Regions from separate parts of the Oceanobacillus alkalisoli genome, predicted to be linked through region 2. Evidence: riboswitches for the same ligand, from Rfam matches in the RefSeq annotation. Region 2 holds a riboswitch; each other region holds the start of a gene.

Region 1 (6,579 bases), on a different contig from region 2:
AACATGCTTACATCGCGGTATTTCCGGAATGCGCAGGAACCCAAGAGGCGGGTATTGGCGATACACGGAATATTACAATCAGTATAGGACATATATGTAATCCACCAGTCGCCTTTCAACTCATCTAAACTAAGCTTTTCTTCGTCTTGTGTGATGAATTCAAAATTGGCCATCGGTTCAGCCATGTTTGTATCTATATTTGAGCCACACGCACTAAGTAAGATGCCGAAAGAAATAAGGAGTAGTGTCAGAGAAAGAAACACCTTCTTTATTTTCATATTGATTATTCCTCGTCTCAGTGTATAAGGAAAACTTAAGATAATTTCCAATTTCAATTAAATTTAATGAATTTTATAATACGTATTTCATGCATCACCATCAGCATATGTAGTTGAGTTGGTTCGTTCTCAACTACATATGCTGATGGAAAAGCCGACTTTGGTAATTATGAAATTCATTCAAATTACTATAAAACTTTTGAACTGTCAAAATATCGGAGGTTAAAAGGAATCCGCAGGTTAAGCCATTGTCCAAAGCTGTTCTTCTTTGAAAAGAGTAAAATATTTTCCTTGCTTGAATACATTAAAGAAGGAAAAGTTATTTGGAGGTGTACTCGTCATGTCATTATCACGAGAGGCAAAATCAACAAACTCAGCAAATGAGACAATATCTTTAGAAGAACTTGCCTTTGTTGCTGCTACTCTTTTTTTTATTGGTTCAATTATTTCTTTTTATATTGCTTATAAAAACCTTAAAGACTCCTCTTCAAGCGGCCAATCAATATTGGAACTTGTGCCATAAATTAGAGATAAATCAAGGATACGAGGTCATTCTTTGAATCACAAAGCCTTGATTCTGCCCAATAATCCTCATTTTCTATGTTGTCTGTGCAACCGACCAGAATAACAATAGATAAAAGATAATAAACTGAAGTTTTCTCAAACGCTATTCCCCTCCCTATGCTAACTTACCTTATCCATGTCCTACCACTTACAATTTTTTACGGATCGCCCCTTCAAAACCCGATTAAATTCAATAATTTAACTACGTAGTCACCGGGGAAAAGGATTCATCTCACTATTTCACCCAAAATTCACTCCAAAAATAGGGATTTGCCTAGTGCGGTTTCATCTACTCTGCCATAGGCTGTAGAGAAGGGAAAGGCTAAGTTGAAATTTTCTAGAAAAGGAGCATATACATGCATGAATTTGTAAATAATCCACCAATGTATCATCCGTTACCGCACCATCCGGAAATGCACCGGGTACGTCCGCCTGGTCATGGTCATGGCCCTGGTCCGGGCGGTGGTATTGATCCACTGGCGGCAGGTTTGATTGGAGCTGGGTTAGGATTTTTAGGCGGCGGATTAATTGCTGGTGGACCAGGCTTTGGTTTTGGGCCGGGTCCTGGTTTTGGTCCCGGATTTGGACCAGGTTTCGGACCGGGATTCGGCCCTTGGTTCGGTCCAGGGCCTGGATTTGGCTATGGACCCGGCTTCGGAGCAGGCCCAGGATTCTGGGAGTACGGTCCAGGTTTTGGGCCATATGGATTCTAATAAAAGAAAGGGTTTGGGTGCATGCACCCAAACCCTTTCTTTTATATTGAAAATAAGATAGACTAGTAAGAAATAACAATATACTTTTCCACTAGGGGTGCCTGCAGGCTGAGATAAGACTTTTTCTTAATCCCTTTGAACCTGATCTAGTTCATACTAGCGTAGGAAAGTGGAGTTGGCATGCATACATAAATTGTATCGATAACCACTCCATCTCAGGGGTGGTTTTTTTAAGAACTACCTTGTTATAAATTACTTTTATTCTATAAAAAGGAGGAGTTTTTCATGGATTACATTGGAAGAATTCGAGAAAAGAGTCCATTTATCTATAACATTACGAATGAAGTTGCGACAAATTTTGCGGCAAACGGTCTAATTGCGATTGGTGCATCTCCGGCTATGTCGAACACACCGAAAGAGGCGGAGGAGAATGCGAGTCATGCTGATGCGGTTGTATTAAATCTTGGAACTTTAACCGAGGATCGAGCCGAGGCGATGCTATTAGCAGGGCTTAAAGCGAATGAAAAAGGGACACCGGTCATTCTTGATCCGATCGCAGCAGGTGGAACGAAATTCCGTACGAAAGTGATTAATGAATTACTGGAAAGGGTAAAATTTGCTGCCATCCGGGCGAATGCTGGGGAGATTTCCGTACTTGGCGGAGCGCTTGATATCATGAAAAGCCCTGATTCGACGGTTGAATCGATTGATCCGAAAATTGCTCAAGCAGTCGCAAAAGAATATGACACGGTTGTTATTGCAACTGGGAAAACGGATGTAATTACAGATGGCACGCGCACGACACTTTGTCACAATGGCCATCCGATGCTGCAGAATATTACAGCGAGTGGCTGCTTACTCACTTCCCTCGTTGGACCTTATTTAAGTGTTACGGAAGACCTGTATGAAGCAAGTGTTGAAGTGACTGCCTCATACGGAATAGCGGCGGAACTTGCGATGAAGAAAGCAAAAGGGCCAGGTACATTCATCCCTGCTTTACTGGATCAGCTTTATTTGCTTGATCAAGAGACGGTGAATACGTATAAAAAGTTAGAAGAGATTTAAAATGGATACAACAAACGGTAAAGCAGCTCTTCTATTAGTCGATTTACAAAATGACTTTTGTCACCCGGAAGGTACTGCAGGTAAACGTGGCAAAGATATTCATGCTTTTCATGAACAAATGAAACATATGAAGAATCTGCTAGAAACAGCTAGGAAATTTAAGGTTCCAGTGATCCATGTGATCTCGGAACATAGTGCTTGGACAGAATCACCTTCTGCAATTGAACGATTTGGCAGAACTAACCAGAAACGTAATTTATCTTACTGTGAGCCGGGTAGCTGGGGAGCGGAAATCCACGATGATTTCTCTCCGCTTCCAGGGGAAAAAGTTGTCGTAAAAAATCGATATAGCGCATTTGTCCAGACAAATCTTGAGCTTTTATTACGTTCAAACGGGATTAGACACCTTACGATTATCGGAGCATACACGAATGTGTGTATTGATACAACTGCCCGTGATGCTTTTATGAGAGATTTCTTCGTAACGGTTCCCTCTAATTGTGTCGTCTCGGATAATGAACAATTACATTACGCCGCATTAAAGTTATTGCAAGGAACGTTTGCAAAAGTTGTTCACTCAGTGGAAGTTAAAAAACAATGGAAAGGGGAAAAATAAATGAAAGAAATTATATTTATCGAAGCAGGAATGGGAATTGATCTCCACGGCCAGGACGTAAATGTAGCTGCCGAGCGCGCGATTTTAGATGCCATCCATTACAATTCTATGCCAGGAATAAAGAAGATGCTGCCAAATCAGGACTTGAACAATATGCGGGTGAACGTGAAACTGGCCGTACCAAAAGATGAGGAAAAGCTTAATGAGGAGAAGATTAAAAGTCTGCTTCCTTATGGAACGGTAACGGTAGAAACGGTTGCTGGAGGTATGGCAACAACGAGCGGTATTTTCCTTGAGGACCAAAAGGATGAAAATGATTTAATGTATATTGTGAATGCGGTCGTTGAGGTTGGTTATTAGGGAATGTTCAAAAAGTCCGTGAAAAGGATATTTCGTGAAATGATATTTAGTTTAGTCGATAAATCAAATAAGTATGATGATGGGATAATAAATGGTACAATAATAATATAGCTGGCACTTCTATTCTTTGCAAAAATGTAAGTGCCTCCATAAAGTCTTAACTACAATTAAGTATTATCTTAATGTTACCCTAAAAAATACTAAAATGAGGTGAATCGATTGGTTAAATTGAATGAAAAGAACAAACATCTTGGCGGTATTTTACGTGATATGGGTCGCGTGATGGTTGCTTTCTCAGGCGGTGTGGACAGCGCGGTTGTATTGAAGCGTGCGAAAGAAGAATTGGGAGATCAGGTGCTTGCTGTTGTTGTAGATTCTGAGCTTTTCCGTGATTCGGAGCGTGATGCAGCTGTTGAACTTGCTAAAAGCTTAGGTGTAGAAGTACATGTTACAGAAATGAAAGAGCTTGAACAGCCGGAAATTGTCGCGAACAATCCAGACAGCTGGTACTATAGTAAGAAGCTTCTTTACACACATCTGAACAAGTTTGCAAAAGAAATGGATTACCCATATGTACTCGATGGCATGATCAAGGATGATGAGGCAGACTTCCGTCCAGGTCTGAAAGCGAGAACGGAAGAAGGTATCCGCAGTGTATTGCAGGAAGCAGATTTTTATAAAACGGATGTACGTGCATTGGCGAAGGAACTGGATCTTCCGGTTTGGAACAAGGTAGCGTCATGCAGCCTAGCTTCTCGTATTCCATACGGTACAGCATTGAATGCGGAAATCATCAATCGGGTGAATAAGGCAGAACTTTATCTGCAATCTCTCGGATTCGACAAAGTGCGAGTTCGTTATCATGATAACGTTGCCCGCATTGAAGTTGCGCCAGAGAAAATTACGGAAGTGCTATTCAAGCGCGAGGAGATTCAGCAGCAATTGAACGTGTTCGGCTTTGATTATGTATCGGTCGACCTTGCCGGATACCGGACAGGAAGCATGAACGAAGTAATCGAGCAAGAACAGTTGAAGTCCAATCAAAAGGCATTTGCTTAAAAAAGTGAGCAGTTTTCATTCGTTACGATTGGAAACTGCTCTTTTTAACGTTGAAGTAGCTTTAACTAGACTGGAAAGAGGGAGTAATAAAGATGAAGACACTGTATTTCGATTGTTTTTCTGGAATAAGCGGAGATATGACAATCGGTGCTTTGCTTGATGCAGGCGGCGATTTTTCTAAACTAGAAACAGAATTGAAGAAATTACATATTGAGGAAGAATATGAACTAAGGGTGAGCACCGTCAATAAAAATGGAATTACAGCGACCAAATTTGATTGTATACTCACCGCGGAAAATCATCACCATCATCATGAGCACGAACACACGCATGATCACGAAGAGCATACCCATCATCACGGTCATGATGGACATCATCATGAACACGGTCATCACCACCAAGATCACCGCTCCTACAAGGATATCGTTGACCTGATTTCAAATTCAGAGTTGACGGAATATGTAAAAGACACATCCCTTCGTATTTTTAAAAAAATCGGAGAAGCAGAAGGAAAAATTCATGGCATGCCGCTGGCTGACGTGCACTTTCATGAAGTTGGAGCAGTGGACTCGATTATTGATATAGTTGGGGCAGCGATTTTATTGGAACAGCTCGGTATTGAAAAAGTTAAATCAGCTCCTGTTCCAACGGGTTCGGGGCAAATTCATATTGATCATGGTATTTACCCGATTCCTGCGCCAGCAACGCTCGAGATTTTAAAAGGTGTTCCATTAGGGAAAAGTGATTTAAAATCAGAGCTTACAACACCGACTGGAGCGGCTTTTGCAGCGGTGATCGCAGAAGAATTTATCGCTTTTCCGCCAATGAAGGTCGATTTTATTGGCTACGGAGCAGGAACGAAAAGCTTCCCGAAACATCCGAACGTGTTGCGGGTAGTAATTGGAGAAGAGTAATGACGGAAGTGAAGTGACAACATGGAGAAAATTTTACGGCAAGTTCAAGCAGGAGAATTAACGATAGAAGAAGCAATGAAAAGTTTGGCAACCTATGAAGAGCTAGGGTTTGCCAAGGTCGATCATCACCGGAAGCAACGTCAAGGCTTTCCCGAGGTTATTTTTGGGGAAGGGAAGACGCCGGAGCAGATTGCAGCAATCATTACGGCCATGAAAGAAAATCAGGATGATGTCGTCGTGACAAGGGTTGAGAAAGAAAAGGCGGAAGAAATTCTGAAACGCCACCCGGAGCTTTCTTATCATGACACGGCAAGAATTCTATCATGGAAAGCAAAGGAGACGGTGAAGACACGCACTGGCTATATTGCAGTGCTTTGTGCGGGAACTTCGGATCTGCCGGTTGCTGAGGAAGCAGCGATTATTGCTGAGCTGTTCGGGAGTAATGTGCGTCGTTTTTATGATGTCGGGGTTGCAGGAATTCACCGGCTGCTTGAACATGCGGAGGAAATTCAAGGGGCAACCGTTTCGGTAGTTGTTGCAGGGATGGAAGGAGCATTAGCGAGTGTTGTAGGCGGGCTTGTGTCGCATCCTGTCATCGCTGTTCCAACAAGTATCGGATATGGAGCAAGTTTTAAAGGTGTTTCCGCCTTGCTAACGATGCTAAATTCTTGTGCGAGCGGGGTGAGCGTCGTGAATATCGATAACGGTTTCGGCGGTGCTTACCAGGCTGTCATGATTGACCGAATCGCTAATGGTGAAGAGGGAGTGGATGGATATCGAACACAAGCATCCACCGAATGAAGAACATATTGATGACAACATGTTTAAAATGGAAGTGAACCTAGATGATGTGCCGGGTGAGTGGCTCGGGTATGTGATGGACAGGTTGTTTGCTGCTGGAGCGAATGATTGTATCTATTCACCGATTTATATGAAGAAAAATCGTCCAGGTATTTTGCTTCAGCTGTTGTGTTCTGAAGAAAAGTTAGAGAAAATGAAAGAAATTTTGT
Region 2 (6,579 bases):
AGTCCAGGAATTGGCTCACCGCTTTCATTTACTTCAATTAATGGTGTGAACATGACGGATTGTACGTTACCATCGTAACCGCTCGTATTGAAGTACGGAGTGAAGATTCCACCAGGCTCTTGAAGCCCTACAACAACTGTATTCCCGCGATTGATCGATAATTGTGGTGCCAGTTCCGGTTGTTCTGCTTCAAGAACTGTATCTTCTACAATTTGAACTTTTTCAGTATCTTCTGTTGTGCTTGCAGCATCGTCATTCGAATTGCAAGCAGTAAGGATAAGTAATCCAATTAATAATATGAATAATCCCCAATTGATTCTTTTCACTGAAATTTCCCCCATTATGTTTATTTAACTTGACATCAATAACTTAATATAATAAATCCAATTAGTCAAGTAGGAATAGTTGGGTAGAGAGTATTCATCCCGGTCTAACATTCCGTAAAATTCCCAGCTGAAAGCTTCAGGTCATTTCGAGATAGTTTAGGCGGGGGGATAACGGACGCTAATTCCCGGATCCGTTTAACTAACAATAAGTAGGGGATGACCCCACGGATTGAAGTCTCACTATATAGATCCTTTTTAAAACTGCTTTCCAAATATATTTAAGTACCCTAGAGAATAAGAGAAAGCGACGGTAATAAAAAATACACCGACGATAAGTGTAAAAAAGAGCCAGTCTCTAACTGAGACGTCCATTTCATGATAGTGCGTGCGGTCGGTATCCCCTGTAAAACCTTTTGATTCCATTGCAATAGCAACCCGTTCTGCTTTCCGAATTCCGTTTGCTAATAATGGAATAGAATATCTGCGGAATTGATTCCATCTTCCTTTTAGCCCTTTCGTTCTGCTAAATCCGCGGATACGATGAGCTTGTCTTAAGATTTGTAGTTCTTCACGGAACATCGGTAAAAAGCGATATCCGGCTAGAATACCATATGTTATTTTCGGTGGAACCTTGCATTGCTGCATCAAGCTCAGCATGAATTTAGTCGAGTTCGTCGTTAAAGCAAAGAGAATCGACAAGCACACGAAACAAAGAGAACGTAAGGCGAGACTGATTCCTGTTATCATACTACCCCTTGTAATCTCGATTCCGAAAAGGGTAAATAAAACTTCACCATAGGAAAAGGTTTGATTCGTATATAGAATGGTCATCCAGGCGAAACTAAGCGCAACAAGCAGAAATGGACTGAAAATCTTAAGCCATTTTAGGAAGGGGATGTCGCTCATTGTAAATGTCACAATAAGAATAAATAAAAAATAAACAAGCGGTGTAAACATATCGAATGTAAAACTGAGCAAAATGCCTGGAATGAAGATGGCAAATGCTTTGATTGTTGGATTAATGGACGAGATCAAGGCTTACACCTTCTTTATGAAGTACTCGAATCCGGTAAGGCAAACGTAATCGAGTTTTTTCCAGCAAATCAGCTTGCTTCCAAAGACTTTCCGGCTCGCCATTATAATGAATATGCTGCTGATACAAGACGATAGCGCGGTCAACTGTGTCCACAATGTCCATATCATGGGTGACGAAGACGATGGCCGTTCCATTTTTTCTCAGGGCTTCAATCATATACATCAATTCATCTGTAGTTTTAGCATCCTGGCCAAATGTCGGCTCATCAAAAAACAAAATATCAGGTGTTTCGTCCAGCATCGTTGCAACACTTAAGCGGCGTTTTTGTCCGCCGCTTAAGGAAAAGGGATTACTGTATTTATGTTTTTCTAAATGGAACTGCTTTAAAAGTGCCGTTGCAGCAGTATCTGATTCAGCTGTTGTCCATCCATTCAATTTCATTCCAAATGTTAATTCATCATATACAGTGTCCGTAATGAATTGGTGCTCTGGATTTTGAAAAACATATCCTATTCTCTTTCGCAACTCTTTTTCCTCCCACTGATCCATCAATTTATCGTGAAAAATTATTGTTCCTTTTTGAGGAGTTAACAACCTAGCCATTAATTGCAGTAAGGTAGATTTGCCAGCGCCGTTTTCTCCAACAATTGCGATGAATTCCCCGCGGTGTATTTCTAAATTTATATCTTGTAAAATAGTGTGTTTTTTGCGGTGAAAGCCCATCTGTTTAATCGTTATCAGAACATCTTGCTTGATTCGAGGAGGGGATTCAGCGTAAGTTGGATAGGAATCTTCAGCGTTAGAATACTGCCTTGGTAAAAATACGCCTTCCTTTTTTAATAAAGAATGATGATCTGAAAAGATGGATGTTACACTGCCATCCGCAATGATTTTACCCTGTTTTCCTAAAACAAGAAGACGGTCGACAACATCGAGCCAATCCTCGAGTTGGTGTTCAATGATAAACACAGCTAATTTTTGTTTTGCTTGGATGTGCTTAATTAATTGGATGAATTCTATTCGGGAAACCGGATCTAAATTTGCCGTAGGTTCATCTAAAATCAATAGCTCTGGTTCTAGTAAAAGAACAGCTGCTAAAGCAATTTTCTGCTTTTGTCCCCCCGATAACTCATGGATCTTTCGTTTTTGAAAACCGTCCATTCCAACGACAGATAACGCTTCCGAAATGCGCTCAGGCATTTCGGAAGGGGCAATTTTTCTGTTTTCTAATGTAAAAGCAAGCTCGTCCTCTACGGTAATCATGCAAAATTGACTTTCCGGGTCTTGAAAGACAATGCCAATCAACTGACTGAGCTCTCCTTTTTGGTAGTCTTGTATATTTGTCCCTCGGTAATAGATGTTGCCGGAAGAAACACCTTCAACCGCCTCCGGATACAATCCATTTAAACATAAAGATAGACTGCTTTTCCCGGAACCGCTTGAACCGATAAGGAGAGTCGTCTCCTTATCCATTAAGGAAAAGTTTAGCTGATTGAGTAATGGTTTATCTAAACTTTCATAGTCAAATGAAAAACCTTCTACCTGAAGTAATCGATTAAGCTGCTCCTTTTTCACGTTTCTTCTGTAACTCCTTTCCTAAGGCGTAACCCCGAAGTACTCCAGTTTTTGCGAGTTGGTCACTCAGCCATTTACCTAGAACACCCGCAAGAAGGGCGCCGCTGATGATGCGAACTGTTAACATTGCGATAAGTAATTCCGGAGCTAATGCAATGTTTCCGGAGGAGAATAAATTCCAAGTAAAACTAAAAATGGCTGCAAAGACACCGGAAAGAATTAAAATGCGTAAACGGTAATCCTTCCATTTTGTTATTGCAAAAGCAAACTCTGCTCCGAGGCCCTGAATTGCAGCTGCTAAAATAAGTCCGGGTCCTGCGGCAGTTCCTAATAATACTTCGGTAACACCCGCGATAAGCTCAGCTGTAAAGGCAACACCCGGTTTCCGGATGATGTAAGCTGCAAGGATGGAAACAATAAACCAAATGCCAAAAATAACCTCATATCCAAACGGTGCGAGACCAAATGGAGCAAGCATATTACGAATCCCTTGACCAACAAGAAAGAATGCCAAGTAAATGATCCCGAAGACGACACCTAATACGGACATGAGAACAATCTCTTTTAATTTCCAATGCTTTGTCATTTCACTTCTCCCTAGGTTTATTTTATAGTAGTAGGACTGTTGGCGGAAAGGCTGAAGGTCATGGTGACATGCGAAACTTTTTCTTGAACGAGTTCAAAGGATTCATGTAAAGCATGGAAGATATCATGAACATCTCCGTCTAACCTTGTTGCATAATGTGCAGAAGTAACGGTGACATTACGATGCTTTGATAAATTGATCTGCTCATAGATTTTATCCATGTAATCCTCATGCCCCAATGGATAAAGGGAAAATTTACAACCAGCGATTTGGATGATCGATTTTGCCTTTTCTTCGTTCAGCGGTGTGTCTGTTTCATCCATGTATGCGTCAGCTTCCGTATCACCAGGACAGCCTATAGAGAACGTTCCATTCATCGCAACATGCTCACCTGTTTTCGCAGCATGCAGGAAGATTGCTTTCGCTACATCGAAAACATGAACCATTTTCCCGCGGATACACGTGCTTACATCATCTGTTTCTTTCCAAACCTTAGAGGTATCTACCTCGTCTAATGTTGATAGAATAATATCCACAAAATTACTGCTCATGGGATGCAAACTAAATTGGCACCCTGCAATTCGACTTGTTCCACAACTGTTATCCATTCAAATCTCCTCCTTATGATAATAACAAAGGCGCAAGCGCCCTTGCATGTTAAAAACGCGATCGTCTTCGCAACACCTGCACTAGCACATCCTGTGCGTCGTAGCGACGTACAAACTGGAACACTCTGAAATGAGATAAAGGAAACATGCCCCTTTAGGGGGTAGACGTGAGTTGGGCCTTGGTCCGTCCTTAGTCGGCCTTCCTTTCCTCTTTGAGTTGATGTTGACTTTCACCACAAGGGTATAAGGGCGACTAAGCCTCACAAAGACCAAACGGCTAAGTCTTCTTTATCGATTGGAAGAGTGTGAAGTTTAGGACTGCGCATTGCTCGTCCCACCAAAAGATCTGCTAGTCGCTGGACGCAGAGCGGACGTGGATAGTGCTAGCAACTTTAGTTATCCACAGCATTTTTATTTTATAGTTTCCTATGCAATAAAAAAACTGCATTCCTAAGGGGAATGCAGTTTACACATTAATTTTATCAATGTAATATCTGTAAACTGCACTTCCCCACGCTAGTATTATCTAGATCGGGTAGTAAGGGTCGGATTGATCCTCTCAGCCACATGACGCAGCTCCCCTAGTGCTTATGTTTCATTATGCAGTTATTCTAATTCAAGATTGTATACATGTTTCGGTATTTTGTAAAGTATTTAATTAATTTTAATCTCTGGTTTCTTCCAAAAAATAGTGAAAAGGAGACAGACGACAATAACAGCCGAGCTGAAAATAAACGGATAATTGATATCTACATCATATAAAATCCCGCCAATCAACGGACCAAACACATTAGCTAAGGAGGTGAAGAAAGAGTTCATCCCGCCAACAAACCCTTGCTCATTCCCGGCGATTTTTGATAAATAGTTCGTAACGGCTGGCCGGATGAGGTCAAATCCGATAAAGACCGTAAAGGTGACGGCCATCACTTGCCAATAAGAGTTGGCAAGTGTCATGGCATAGACCAATACAGCAGAAATCACGAGCGACCAGCGGATGATATTGATTTCCCCCATCCATCTTGTTAACCAATCGAACAAGACAACCTGGAAAATCGCTCCGATAATCGCCCCGCCTGTAATGGCAATCGCAATGTCAGAAGGAGCGAAACCATGCTTATGATCCGTATAAAGACTGAAGAAAGAATCAAAAGCAGCAAGACCGAATGTTGAAATTAAAATAACGATAAAAGCGATAAAGAACATCGGCATAAACACTTTCTTTAAGCCACTTTTACCGAGTTCCTCAGTCATATCAGCCATATCATCTGTTTTTGATTTCGGCTCATGTAAGGATAAAATCGAAATGAAAGCAACAATTAAACCACAGGCCGCAGCAGAGAAGAACGGTACACGCGTACCAATTTCTGCTAAGAAGCCACCAATTCCCGGTCCGATAATAAATCCGGTACTGATCATCGCCGACATATAGCCGAGTGCTTTCGGCCGGGTTTTCGGCGTCGTAATATCCGCGATAAATGCGGTAACCGCAGGCATGATGAAAGCAGCACTTATTCCTCCGAGAATCCGCGAGGCGAACAATACCTCAATTGTTTTACCAAGGCCAAATAAAAACTCGGAAAAACTGAAAATAAAAAGACCGATAATAATCATACGCTTACGGCCATATTTATCAACTGCTTTTCCTGCAAAAGGCGAGAAAATCAATTGAGCTAAAGCGAAGGCAGCTGTTAGATAACCAACCACGGTGCCGCTGATGCTGAGTTCATTCATGATGGTTGGCAGAACCGGTATAACGAGCCCGATTCCTAAAAATACAAAGAATATATTTGAAAGCAGAAGCGTCAATGTCCAATCTTTCTTTTCCATAGCTTTGTCTCCTAGGTGGTATGATATTCTGTATTAAACATAGAAATTTTACTCCGATTTGCTGAGAGTTGCAAGCGTTTTTGAACAATTTATTATAGCTTAATTTTCACAGTCTGGAATAATTTATGAAAGCTAGTAATTTAATGAATTTCATAATACGTATTTAATGCTTCACCATCATCATATGTAGTTGAGTTAGTTCGTTCCCAACTACATATGGTGATGAGAAAGCCGACTTTGGTAATTATGAAATTCATTCAATTGATTGTGGTCAAATCTCGTTTTATTCTCTTATGTACAGGTAAAACTTGAGCATTAACTTATATAAAAAAGGATGTTGGACGAATGCATTATATTTATATTGGCCTTGCGGGAGCATTCGGTGCAATGCTCCGGTATAGCGCAGGAATTCTATTTATGACAGATCATGTTTTTCCCTATGCGACGTTATTGGTTAATTTGCTAGGCAGCTTTCTGCTTGCGTGGCTGACTTACGGGCTGTTTAAAAAAGTCCGCCTAGAAGAAAAAATGAAAATGGTAATAACAACCGGTTTTGTAGGCTCGTTCACTACATTCTCCGCTGTCAGTGTAGAAACGGTTGAGTTGTTTCAAAATCAGTCG
Region 3 (6,579 bases), on a different contig from region 2:
TTAGAGAGTGTCCCTATTGGACAGATCGTGTGGTTCTCCGGCATGTTTGTCTTAGAGAATAGTCCTATTGGACAGATATAGCACTTGTCCTCTTAATCAGTCTAATAGAACACTTCAATCGAATAGAACGGGCAGTTTCCCCAAAGCTCGTTGTTTATTACGTTCTCTTTCACTAATCCTTGTCACCGAACTGATGTAAAAGCGGGATATCCAAGAATTACTCTTGAATATCCCGCTCGTATTAAAAACATTGGAAAGATTGGATTTGATTAAGGTCGATTCCGAAATATACCCAGCGGTTCCCCCGCCAGCGGAAACCAGCAATTGAATTCCTTCCGACAAAGGTCGGATAGAACCAGAATTGATCTCTTCTCAACCAAATATAAGTGAAGCGGAATAAACAGCCGCGAATGCCACCTGGATCAACGGCAAAGGTTTGCACCTGACTTTGCTGTGGGGTGAAATTCGGCGGTGGAGCGGAAGGTGGTCCTGCCTGTTGTTGCCCTTGTCCAGGGAATCCGCCCGGTCCTCCAGGCCCACCCGGGAACCCACCAGGTCCTCCAGGCGGCCAGCCGCCTCCCGATCCAGGACCCCATTGGCCCCCAGGAAACCCTGGTGGTCCAAACGGTGGAGGAGCTTGCTGTCCGCCGCCGAAGAATGGTAAATTCCCCGGGAAATTGAATAGTCTCTCTTCATCATACTCTTCGTACTCATGTCCATGCTCATTCTCATATGGGTATTGATACGGATCATACGGATTATGATTCATTCGTTCAGCCTCCTAAACATACTCTTCCATTCACTATATGGTGAAAACGTCTAGAAGGGGATTGAATTTCCGAAGAATGGGCGGGCAGAATAAAAAATAAATGTTGACCCTCACGTTACGTGATACCTTATAGTAAAAAATGAAAGGAGGGAGTTAGATGAAAGTGAAAGAAGTGGCTGATCTCGTCTGTATTAGTGTGCGCACACTCCATCATTATGATGAGATTGGTCTACTCACACCTGACGAGGTGACGGAAGCCGGTTACCGGATTTATTCGGAGGAAAATCTCGAGAACCTCCAGCAAATTTTATTTTTCCGAGAACTTGGCTTCCCGCTGAAAAGGATTAAGGAAATAATCCATGACCCGTCCTTTAATAAAACAGAGGCCCTTGAACTTCATAAAAGCATGCTTATGAAGAAGCAGGAGCAGCTGAATCAATTAATCGATACGATTGATAAGACGTTGTTAAATATGAAAGGAGAAAGACAAATGTCAGATAAAGAAAAATTCGCAGGCTTTGACTTCAGCAGTAACCCGTATGAAGCAGAAGCAAGAGAGCGCTGGGGTAACAAAGCCGTAGACGATGCCAATACAAAATTGAATGAAAAATCACAGAAAGAAATGCGGCAATTTCAGGAAGCGTTTAATGAAACCTTTCGTAGCTTGGCTGAAGTGCGGCATGAAGACCCTACTGCAGCAATTTCCCAGGAACGCATCCATGAATGGTATGTACTCTTGAACTCGTTCGGCAATTATTCAAAAAAAGCATTTAAAGGACTTGGCGAGATGTACATTGCGGATGAACGCTTTACGAAAAATATCGACCAGTTCGGAGAAGGATTGGCAGTGTTTATGCGGGATGCGATGGCTGTGTATGCTGAAGGGTTGAAGAAATAAGGACAAAAAAGAGCGAACCGGATCCCGAACCAGAAGTTAGTTTTCTACTCTAACTTTTGGGGGGTCACCACCTCCGTCGCTCCTTTTTTAAGAAATGAGTAGTTGTGTCTTATGAATAAGTTCTCTCCAAAGCGAAAAGGTTTATATCCCTTTACAATTTTCCACATTTATGCTAAGTTAGCGTTAACAATTAAATATATTCTATTCGTTTCACTAGGGGAACCCTTCATAAGGGCTGAGAGAGAAGTAGGACTTCGATACCCTCATAACCTGAACAGGCTTGTACCTGCGTAGGAAATGTGGCAAGGACAATTTGTATTTGAATTGTACTTTTATTAGAGATACATATCTAAAACAAAACCACTTTCCATGCAGGAGAGTGGTTATTTTTTTGTGATTAAATAATCCAATATTCTCCAAAAAAAGAATAGAGGCAATAAGCCCAATATTGAGACATTGGAGGGGAGTAAATGAAGCTAATTGCTGTAACGGATGATAGGTATTCCATAAAGGAACTTGCTGAAATGATTATTGCTATAAAAGACGAGGTTGATTATGTGCAAATTCGTGAAAAGTCCAAGACTGCGCGCTCGATTATGACCTTGCTCGATAGCCTGGAGTCAGGAGGTATGGACAAGGCGAAGATTTCCATCAACGATCGGTTAGACATTGCATTATTAAAAGGCATCACGAATCTGCATCTGCCTGAACATGGTCTTCCGGTAAAAATGGTGAAAAAGTTGTATCCGCACTTACGAGTGGGTTGCAGTGTGCACTCGGTTGCAAAAGCAAAAGAAATGGAAAGAGAAGGAGCGGATTATGTGATATATGGACACTGTTTTGAGACAGATAGCAAAAAGGGAATCCCGCCGAATGGACTTGAAAATCTAATCCGGATAAAGAAGGAGTTGGAAATCCCTGTTTATGGAATCGGTGGAATTACCCTTGAGAAGACAGCGGTTATGAAGGAAACGAGGGCAGACGGTATTGCCGTGATGTCAAGTATTTTCCAAGCAGCTCATCCGCGTTTCGTATTAAAGGAATTTCGTGAGGCGATTTCATGTTAAAGAAAACGTATGAAACAGTTGTTATCGGCGGCGGGATTATTGGTTGTTCAATTGCTTATTATTTAGCAAAAGAGAAGATGGATATTGCGGTAATGGAAGCTGGAAAAATCGGCGCAAAAACAACCAGTGCTGCGGCAGGCATGCTGGGAGCGCACTCGGAAAGTAACGATGATTTCTCCGTGTTTTATCCTTTCGCAAAAGCGAGTCAAGCTGCCTATATCGAATTAAAGGAGGCGTTATATGAGCAAAGCGGAATTGATATTGGTTACCGGGAAGGCGGGATATTGAAGCTTGTTTATTCACAAGCAGAGAAGCAAAACTTCAACTACTTACTCAAACAGCACACAGTGGAATGGCTTGATGAGCATCGGGTCAAAGAACTGGAACCAAGCATTAGCTCAAATGTTTTGGGGGCAACATATATTCCGGATGATGTGAATGTCCTTCCAGATCAGACGTGCCATGCCTTTATTAAAAGTGCTCAAGCAAATGGTGCATCTTTTTTTGAAAATAATCAGGTGTTTGAAATTGTGGATAAGGGCGGGAACTATCTGGTGAAAACGGCACAAGGAGAAGTAGAAGCCAAATATGTAGTTCTTGCCACAGGAGTGTATGGGAATAATTTATTCCATCAACTAGGTTTGGCGGAGAGAGTATCGCCAGTAAAAGGTGAAAGCCTTATCGTTTCCCATGAACAGCAGTTACTGAAGCATACATTATTTCATAATGGCAGCTACATTGTGCCAAGAAATAATGGGAAATTTATTATCGGTGCAACGATGATGGAAAATGACTGGAGTCATACGGTTAGTCTGAAAGGGGCAGATTTTTTAATTAAAAAAGCAAAGAAGATGCTCTCGTCTGCAGGGAAATTCACGATTGAAGGGGTGACGGCAGGTTTAAGACCAACAACATTTGACAGGCGCCCTTTTATTGGAGTTCATCCAGAGCAGGAAGGAATTTTCATAGCTACCGGCCATTATCGAAATGGGATTTTACTTGCACCGGCAACTGGACAGATGATCCGTGACTTTATTTTGGGAAAAGAAGTGGAGAGTAAACTGACCGAGGCATTTCGCCTAGATCGCCGTCAGCATATCATTGTTTAGGGGGTGAGAGAGATGACATTACAAATTAATGGGAAACAGGTGGAATTACCGGATAATGTAAATTCCGTAAAGAAGCTGTTATTGCATTACAAGTTGGAATCCCGGATTGCTGTTGTCGAGCTAAATAAGGAAATTGTGAAAAAGGAAGAATATGAAAAACGAAAACTTGTAAATGGGGATACGTTAGAAATTGTACATTTTATAGGAGGTGGATGATTTATGTTGAAAATTGCAGATCGCACATTTCGATCACGACTTTTATTGGGAACAGGGAAGTATCCGTCCTTTGAAATACAAAAAGAAGCTGTTTCGGTATCGGAGGCAGAAATTTTAACATTTGCTGTCCGGAGAATGAATATTTTTGAAGAAGGACAGCCAAATTTCCTCGAACAGTTAGATTTAGAAAAGTATACCTTGCTGCCAAATACAGCAGGGGCGAATACGGCAGAAGAAGCTGTACGGATTGCAAAACTCGCAAAAGCTTCCGGTTTATGTGACATGGTTAAAGTGGAGATAATTGGAGATGCGCGGAGCCTTCTGCCGGATCCGGTTGAAACGTTAAAGGCGTCAGAGATTCTTCTTGAAGAAGGCTTTATCGTTTTGCCATATACATCTGATGATGTGGTATTAGCAAGACGTTTGGAAGAGCTTGGGGTACACGCGGTTATGCCTGGGGCAAGCCCGATTGGTTCGGGCAGGGGAATTATTAATCCGCTAAACTTGCAATTCATCATTGAACAATCCAAGGTTCCTGTAATTGTTGACGCGGGGATCGGATCGCCTAAAGACGTTGCCCATGCAATGGAAATTGGTGCAGACGGTGTGCTGTTAAATACTGCCGTGTCAGGTGCAAAGAACCCCGTTAAAATGGCTGAAGCTGTAAAATATGCGCTGCAAGCTGGCAGATTAGGATACGAAGCGGGAAGAATTGAAGAAAAGGACTATGCGGTGGCAAGCAGTCCAACAACAGGAATGATTGGTTCATGAAGACCCGTTATTCACGGCAGGAGTTATTCCTTGGAGAAACAGCACAAAGAAAAATTAGAAATGGCAGGATCCTGATTATCGGGGCAGGGGCACTTGGTTCAAGCAGTGCGGAAATGTTAGCCCGCGCCGGTGTCGGTAAAATTACGATTGTTGACCGCGATTATGTAGAATGGAGCAATTTGCAAAGACAGCATCTTTTTGCAGAGGAACATGCGGAGCAAAGAATCCCTAAAGCAGCCGCGGCAAAACAACGCTTAGAACAAATCAACAGCCATATTACGATTCATAGTCTGATTTGTGATATCCACGGTTTAAACATTGGAGAAATTGTAAAAGGGCATGACCTCATCATAGATGCATCGGATAACTTTGAAATCAGATTGATTGCAAATGATGCGGCAGTCAAGCAAGGTATTCCTTTTGTCATGGGTGCGTGTGTTGCAAGCTACGGGACTACCTTTACAGTACTTCCTGGAGAGACACCGTGTCTACATTGCCTGTTCAATCATCTGCCGATTGACGGGATGACTTGTGAAACCGTTGGCGTAATCAGCCCCATTGTCCAAATCATTACAGCATTACAAGTAACGCAAGTGTTAAAAATACTGACTGGAGCACCAATAGAGCCAATTCTGAAGTCGGTAGATGTCTGGAAGGATGAACGGGCAGATATTGATGTATCGCGTTTAAAAAATGCAGATTGTCCAACTTGTGGATCTGGCCCGACTTATCCTTACTTGCAATATGAAAACCAGACGAAATCCGAAGTGCTTTGCGGCAGGGAAGCGGTGCAAATACGGCCGGCAGCAACCAGGGAGTTTATATTGCAAACTTTTTTAGATAAATTGAAAGGTCTTGTGGGCAATCCAATCATAAATCCATTCCTGTTGTCCTGTGAATTTGCGGGCCATCGCATCGTGTTTTTCAAAGATGGACGAGCGATTGTGCACGGTACCAATGATTTGAGAATTGCGAGAACAGTTTATAATCGATTTTTACAGTACTATACAGATTAATCACTTTAAAAAAGGAAGGAAAAAACCGCAATGGAGATACTTCCAAATTTAACAAATCCTGAATTGCTCAATCTTTATAAAAAAATGTGGCTGATCCGGCATTTTGATGAAAAGATTGATGAGTTTTTTCGAAAAGGAATCATGCACGGTACAACGCATTTATCAATTGGTCAAGAAGCGACTGCGGTGGGTGCATGTGCCGTATTAACGGATGAAGATAAAATCACCAGTACCCACCGTGGGCATGGGCATGCGATTGCAAAAGGCGCTCGAGTGGATAAGATGATGGCTGAAATGTTTGGGAAGTCGACTGGTTACAGCAAGGGAAAAGGCGGATCGATGCATTTTTCGGATTTAGAAAAAGGGAATCTTGGATCTAACGGAATCGTTGGTGGGGGAATTCCGATCGCGGTCGGAGCTGCCCTTACAGCGAAGATGAAAAAGCAAAAGGATGTGACGATCAGTTTTTTTGGAGACGGAGCAACGAACGAAGGAAGTTTTCATGAAGCGGTTAATTTGGCGTCAATCTGGAAATTGCCAGTTATTTTTTTCTGTGAGAATAATCAATACGGTATGTCCAGTCCGATTGATGAAATGATAAATATTGAACATATTGCGGAACGGGCAGCATCTTATGGCATTCCTGGTGTTATTGTGGACGGAAATAATCTCGTTGAAGTGATGAACGCGACTTATGAAGCGGCCGAACATGTCCGAATGGGGAAAGGTCCTA

Evidence for each region. A riboswitch is a leader RNA that binds a small molecule or an ion and turns the genes downstream of it on or off. The one in region 2 is predicted to bind thiamine pyrophosphate.
Region 1: another riboswitch for thiamine pyrophosphate. It lies ahead of thiM (hydroxyethylthiazole kinase); the one in region 2 lies ahead of L3V42_RS08705 (YkoF family thiamine/hydroxymethylpyrimidine-binding protein).
Region 3: another riboswitch for thiamine pyrophosphate. It lies ahead of L3V42_RS17575 (thiamine phosphate synthase); the one in region 2 lies ahead of L3V42_RS08705 (YkoF family thiamine/hydroxymethylpyrimidine-binding protein).

The regions. Positions count from the first base shown of each region.
Region 1 covers NZ_JAKNRA010000003.1:20,319-26,897, reverse strand. The annotation lists gene L3V42_RS06095 (hypothetical protein) at 619-801, shown strand; gene L3V42_RS06090 (hypothetical protein) at 1,199-1,555, shown strand; TPP riboswitch at 1,639-1,740, shown strand; gene thiM (hydroxyethylthiazole kinase) at 1,841-2,620, shown strand; gene L3V42_RS06080 (cysteine hydrolase family protein) at 2,622-3,236, shown strand; gene L3V42_RS06075 (Lin0512 family protein) at 3,237-3,596, shown strand; gene larE (ATP-dependent sacrificial sulfur transferase LarE) at 3,816-4,655, shown strand; gene larC (nickel pincer cofactor biosynthesis protein LarC) at 4,748-5,569, shown strand; gene larB (nickel pincer cofactor biosynthesis protein LarB) at 5,591-6,370, shown strand; gene larC2 (nickel pincer cofactor biosynthesis protein LarC2) at 6,339-6,579, shown strand, end outside.
Region 2 covers NZ_JAKNRA010000005.1:35,310-41,888, reverse strand. The annotation lists gene L3V42_RS08725 (ABC transporter substrate-binding protein) at 1-341, opposite strand, end outside; gene L3V42_RS08720 (energy-coupling factor transporter transmembrane component T family protein) at 582-1,361, opposite strand; gene L3V42_RS18510 (ABC transporter ATP-binding protein) at 1,345-2,937, opposite strand; gene L3V42_RS08710 (ECF transporter S component) at 2,918-3,523, opposite strand; gene L3V42_RS08705 (YkoF family thiamine/hydroxymethylpyrimidine-binding protein) at 3,541-4,131, opposite strand; TPP riboswitch at 4,623-4,724, opposite strand; gene norA (multidrug efflux MFS transporter NorA) at 4,786-5,958, opposite strand; gene crcB (fluoride efflux transporter CrcB) at 6,304-6,579, shown strand, end outside.
Region 3 covers NZ_JAKNRA010000027.1:289-6,867, forward strand. The annotation lists partial or broken gene L3V42_RS17560 (hypothetical protein) at 1-81, shown strand, start outside; gene L3V42_RS17565 (hypothetical protein) at 242-769, opposite strand; gene L3V42_RS17570 (MerR family transcriptional regulator) at 927-1,667, shown strand; TPP riboswitch at 1,873-1,982, shown strand; gene L3V42_RS17575 (thiamine phosphate synthase) at 2,138-2,734, shown strand; gene thiO (glycine oxidase ThiO) at 2,728-3,843, shown strand; gene thiS (sulfur carrier protein ThiS) at 3,856-4,059, shown strand; gene L3V42_RS17590 (thiazole synthase) at 4,063-4,830, shown strand; gene L3V42_RS17595 (ThiF family adenylyltransferase) at 4,827-5,846, shown strand; gene L3V42_RS17600 (thiamine pyrophosphate-dependent dehydrogenase E1 component subunit alpha) at 5,877-6,579, shown strand, end outside.